Linked DNA regions of Prochlorococcus marinus CUG1417. The protein of the gene in region 1 binds, or shares a complex with, the protein of each later gene. Links are inferred from orthologs where the notes say so. Each region holds a gene or a part of one and is shown on either strand. Other genes may lie near its edges.

Region 1 (2,955 bases):
AGGAGCTTATTAACAGCTTTGTTTCTCCTTATAGTTGACCATAAAAATAATATAATAGGAATCCCAATAAAGAAAATTATTGAAAGTTGAAAAGAGAGCCAAACTGAAAGTTGATTAAGAACGTTCAAAACAATTTGTTTTTACATACATATCAATTAAACATCAAACTGTTACTTTTTCATATTACTATTGTCATGGTTGTGAATATTTCACATATTTGAATAAGCACAGATTAATAGAATAATAATTTAATGAGACAGCATGTTAATCCTCTAAGTAAATATTTCGATCAAATTGAGAGAATTCCATCTTTGAATGAAATGTTTGATAATTCTAAATTAAATCTTCATATTGATATCGGTTGTGCTTCCGGTGAGTTTTTATTCGATTTAGCTTTAGATAATACTAATTGGAATTATATAGGGATTGAAATTCGTGAGAGATTGATCAAAACAGCTAAATCAAAATTGCGAGAGAAAGAAATTAAAAATTTGTATTTTGTATTTGGAAATGCACATAACATATTAAATGATAATCATAGTAAATTCATAATTAAAAATCTGAAAAGTATTTCCTTCAATTTTCCTGATCCATGGTTTAAAAAGAGACATTATAAAAGGCGTGTAATACAGCCAGAGTTTATTAATATTCTCTCAAATTTAATGAAAGAAGGATCCCTTGTTTATATTAAAACTGACGTAAAAAATTTATTCGAATATATGGATTGCACGATATCAAGTGACTGTAATTTTAAAAAAATAGACAAAAAGTATTTCAATGATTCCGCAAGTTTTAACCCAAATAAAGTTCAAACTAATAGGGAAAAATATGCTCTTGCAAATGAACTTAAAATTTTTGAAAATATTTATGTAAAAACCTGATTCAAAATTAATCAAGTATTTTATTAATTTCCAAACTGAGTTTGTTTGTTATTTCTCTCGATAAAGAATGAACCTGCTTCTCATTTTCAGTCTCTACAAGTACTCGGATTAGGGGTTCTGTCCCGCTAGGTCTTATATAAATTCTAGAACTGTCGGAATAATTAACCTTAATATTTTTTATGGCTTCACCAATTAAGCTTCTAGTTTTTTGCTTTATTTTATTTATATTAGTATCTAAATTAATATTGGTTAGTTTCTGAGGGTAAGGTTTGAAACTACTTTTGAGCCAAGAATTTAAAGTAATATTTTTCTTCTTACAGAATTTAGAAATTTGAAGTGCAGTCAATATTCCATCTCCACAAAAGTTATTAATTTTTGAGAGTATGTGACCTGATTGTTCACCTCCTAAAATTGCTTTTTTTTCCTGAATTGCCTCATAAACGAATTTATCTCCAACATCAGATCTATATAAAATTCCACCAATTTTATTCCATGCCTTTTCAAAACCTAAATTTGCCATTTGAGTTGATATTAGTAAATTATTTGTGAGAATTTTTTGTTCCATAAGTTCTCTACCCCAAAGAAAAAGGATATGATCTCCATCTAATACATTCCCTTTAGAATCAATACCAATTACTCTATCGGCATCACCATCGAAGCTAAATCCCATATCAGCAGCATTCTCGTTTATAGCTTTTTTTAGTGGTTCAAGGTAAGTAGAACCACAATTCATATTAATTTTCAAACCATTTTTTGAGTTGTTTATAACTTTTACATCGGCGCCCAGATTCTGAAAAATTTTTTTTGCACAGGTCGTCGCAGATCCATAACATGTATCTAATACTATTTTCATACCGCTTAAATTCTCTGCCTCCATTGTTTGGATAAGGCTTTGGATATAAATATCCATAAGCTCTTTATTTTCTTTTAAAGAAATTATTTTTGTATCAATGAAATTATTTGTATTTATATCTTCAATTATTTTTTGGATTTTATTTTCAAGATTCGCAGTAATTTTTTGTCCATTATGATCAAATATTTTTATGCCATTATATTCTGGAGGATTATGACTAGCAGATATCATTATTCCACTACTTAGTTGTCTATGTCTAATTAAAAAAGGAATAGCTGGAGTAGGGCAGATTCCAAGATTTATAAATTTTTTACCACTTGCATTTATACCTGATGTGATTGCCTGAAGCAGAATATCTCCGCTAACTCTAGTATCTTTTCCAATCAATATTGGATTTTTATTTTCCAAAGTCAAACCTAAAGCGTAACCAACTTTATAAGCTAAAGAATAAGTTACTTCTTTATTGTATTTTCCTCTTATTCCATCAGTTCCAAAGATTGATTGCATAATTAATATTTAGGAACTAGATATATCCTAATATTATTCATTTATTACATTATCAGTTGATTAAAAAGAAAAAGATTAGCATTCTCTTTATTTATTAAACTTCTTTAATATATTTGAATAAACAAAGTCTTCATAATGCAATCTGAGAGTAGAGAACAACTTTTCAATAAAAACCTGAAAATAATTGTTGTTCTGTTGATTGCTGTTGTGATTAGTTGTTTGATTTTATTTAAAAATCTTTTTTTTCAATCAACTTTTCTTCTTAAGAGTTTTGGAGAATTATCTGTTGATCCTGAAATCGCTTTTGCAAATAATAAGCCAACTTTCCTTGAATTTTATGCTGAGTGGTGCGAAGTTTGCAAAGAGATGGCTCCTAAAGTATCTTCTTTAAAAGAGGAATATGAAAAAGATATTAATTTTGTTTTTTTAAATGTTGATAATCAAAAATGGAATAGTTACATCCGAAAATTTGATGTAAATGGTATTCCTCAAGTTAATCTGTTCGATAAAAAAGGTAATTTAATATCTACTTTTATTGGTAAACAAGAAGAATTAATAATAAAAGATTCTATTGATCAACTATTGAGAGAATCAATATCTCATGAAGAAGTTCTTAATGCTGAATTTTCAGTAATCAAAGAAAAAAACAAAAATATGATTTCTCCTCGTAGTCATGGATAATATTTACCAATCTAGAGATTTTGACACAATTGG
Region 2 (2,938 bases), 770 kb from region 1 along the record:
AAAACCTATCTGCTCCTTCATTTTTTGCTATTTGAGCTCTTGCTAAAACCTCTTCAACTTGAAATTGTGGATGACTTTTTATATCGCTAGCACTATAAATAGATTGGCTACAATACGAGCAATTTTCCTCACATCCACCAGTTTTGACGCTGAACAATGATGCTAATTGAATGTTGTATTTGTTGAATTTCCTGTGTACGATTTGTGATTCCCACATTAAATCAATTAGAGGCATATTAAGTATTTTCGATATCTCCTCTTTATTCCAATCGAACCTAATTTCTCTTAATAACTGATTATTAAAATTAGACATTTTTGTTAAGAAGAATATTGAGAATCTTCAAAAGATTCATTTGGTAATGATTTTATACCGCCGAAACGTCGATCCCTTGATTGGTAATCAATTATTGCTTTTAAAAATTCAAACTCATTGAAGTCTGGCCAAAGTACCTCGGAGATGTAAATTTCTGAATAAGCTAATTGCCATAAAAGAAAATTACTGATCCTTTTTTCTCCACTAGTTCTTATTAGTAATTCTGGATCTTTAATGCCTCGAGTTAATAGCTCTGAATTAAATAATTCTTCATTAACTTCACTAAGTTTTATTTCACCAGAAGAACATTTTAATGCTAGTTCTTTTGCAACTTTCACTATTTCTTGCCTGCCTCCGTAATTGACGCAAACATTTAATAAAAATGCATTGTTATCTTTAGTTAGAGATTCTGAACTAGAGATTATTTTTTTTAAAGTTTCTGGGAAAGGAGTTAAATCCCCAATGAATTTAATTTTTGTTGATTCTTCATGTATCTCTTTAATTTCGTTTTTCAAAACTTCGTTAAAGAGATTTATAAGGAAGTCAACTTCTTTTGTTGGTCTTGTCCAATTCTCCGTTGAAAAAGCATAAACAGTAAGTACTTTGCAACCTAATTTTTTTGATGCTTTGAGAATTTTTTTCAAAACATCCACTCCTCTCTTATGCCCATATGTACGAGGCAAACCTTTTTTTGTAGCCCATCTCCCATTCCCATCCATAATTATTGCAACATGTTCTGGAACTTTCTGCTTATCTATTCTTTTGAATAAATCATTATTTTTTGTATCGATTATTTTTCCTAAACTCATTAGTTAGTCCTTTTTGTTAATGAAGATTTCTGATTTTTCAGTCTCTTTCCCATTAATATCACTGATAATATTATCATTTTGGGTTGTCTTTTTGGATAAGGCATTTTTACCTATAGATGGTTTACTTGTCACCATTGAGTTTTGATTTCCAATTAAATTTACAAGAAGTTCTTGTAACCTACTACTAGTGATAGGTCTTTCAAGTTTACCTTGGTTTGCTAATGATAACGTACCTGTTTCTTCAGAAACAACAATGCAAATACACCTGTCAAATCTTTCTGTAATCCCTAGTGCAGCTAAATGTCTTGTGCCGTATCTACTAATTCCTTGCCTTGACAAAGGAAGTATTACCCCAGCAGATATTATTTTGTTCCCTTTAACAAGTACTGCCCCATCATGCAAAGGGGTATCTGTTGCAAACAGATTTATTAAAAGGTCAGTTGATAATTGTGCCTCAATGTTAGTACCTGAATATAAAAAATCTTCAGGCCTTAAATCACTCCCCAAATCTACAACGATTAAAGCGCCTCTTCTATTCTGAGAGAGTTTACCTGCGGTATCAACTAACTGAGTAATAGTAGTTGATGTTGCTCTAAACTCCTTCGGTGGATTTCCTAGTAATACAGCAAGTCTCCCAGTACCTAATAATTCCATTAATCTTCTTAACTCTCCTTGCCAAAGAATTGCTAATGAGAGAGAGCAAGCGAGGACTACGGCATCAATTAATTTTGATGTTAGAGGAAGGTATGCAAATCTTTGAATAAACCATGCGGATGAGACTAAAAACAAATATCCTCTTAGGAGCCATAATGTACGTTGTTCTTTTACTCTTGAAAATAATAAAAGTCCGAAACCAACAGCAAATAAGACATCTAATAGAAGTTTTAAATTTATAATCCCCCAGAAATTCACACTAAAAACAAAATTAATTTAAATGTACCTAATTTTGTTTGATAAAGCGATCAGGTAAAACATCATATTTTAAAAGATCAAATGGACTTTCTCTTTTTTGAATAATCTCTGCCTCTCCATCACAAACTAAAAGAGCTGCTGGTCTTGGGATTCTGTTGTAGTTAGAACTCATTGAATTATTATATGCACCAGTACCAAAAACACATATAAGATCTCCTGTTTTGCAATTTGCTAGTTCTATCTCCTTAAACAATACATCTCCTGATTCGCAGTGCTTGCCAGCGATAGTATATTTGTTTTTCGAATTAATATTAAAGGGGTTACTAACCAAGCATGCAGAATAATTTGATTGATATGTTATTGGTCTTGGATTATCACTCATCCCACCATCAACAGACAAATATGTTCTGATCCCTGGAATTTCTTTAAACGCCCCAATTTTGTAAATTGTTATTCCTGCCGTAGAAACGATAGATCTTCCAGGCTCACACATCAGTGTAGGTAAATCTAAATTATTTTTCTTACAAGCTTTAACAACAGATGTGGAAATTGTTTTTACCCATTCATCAATCGAAGGAGGATCATCATTTTCTGTATATTTAATTCCTAAACCTCCACCTACATTTAATTTTTGAATATCATGGCCAAATTTTTTAGCTTCTAAAATAACATTGACCATTATTTCTCCAAGATCCTTATGTGGCTCTAGTTCAAAAATCTGGGAACCAATATGAGCATGTAATCCTTTTAATTTTAGATGTTTTGTATTGCTGATTCTTTCAAATAAGACATTTAAATATTCAATTCCGAAACCAAATTTGCTGTCGAATGATCCCGTTCTTATATATTCATGTGTATGGCATTCTATACCAGGAGTAAAGCGAATCATTATTTCTAAATCAAG

The links. Proteins that work in one complex are often made in the same cells at the same time.
Region 2: the proteins of glmM (region 1) and cdaA are in contact, whole or in part, in a crystal structure (PDB 7OJS), measured with the Bacillus subtilis proteins. The link is inferred for Prochlorococcus marinus CUG1417 from one-to-one orthologs.

Annotation. Positions count from the first base shown.
Region 1 is NZ_JAAORN010000001.1:243,326-246,280, forward strand. Bases 66-2,940 are described here. They hold glmM (phosphoglucosamine mutase), read right to left. Parts: upstream 2,242-2,940; coding sequence 889-2,241; downstream 66-888. Other genes in these bases: HA140_RS01300 (DUF3177 family protein), read right to left, coding at 66-128; trmB (tRNA (guanosine(46)-N7)-methyltransferase TrmB), read left to right, coding at 252-881; HA140_RS01315 (thioredoxin domain-containing protein), read left to right, coding at 2,377-2,922; thyX (FAD-dependent thymidylate synthase), read right to left, coding at 2,926-2,940. In the rest of the region: more of HA140_RS01300, read right to left, coding at 1-65; more of thyX, read right to left, coding at 2,941-2,955. UniProt on the Bacillus subtilis protein: Catalyzes the conversion of glucosamine-6-phosphate to glucosamine-1-phosphate. Glucosamine-1-phosphate is used for cell wall biosynthesis.
Region 2 is NZ_JAAORN010000001.1:1,012,144-1,015,081, reverse strand. The notes cover bases 81-2,938. They hold cdaA (diadenylate cyclase CdaA), read right to left. Parts: upstream 2,035-2,938; coding sequence 1,126-2,034; downstream 81-1,125. Other genes in these bases: lysA (diaminopimelate decarboxylase), read right to left, coding at 2,063-2,938; HA140_RS05885 (isoprenyl transferase), read right to left, coding at 319-1,122; bioB (biotin synthase BioB), read right to left, coding at 81-313. In the rest of the region: more of bioB, read right to left, coding at 1-80. UniProt on the Bacillus subtilis protein: One of 3 paralogous diadenylate cyclases (DAC) in this bacteria, catalyzing the condensation of 2 ATP molecules into cyclic di-AMP (c-di-AMP). Upon expression in E.coli leads to c-di-AMP synthesis.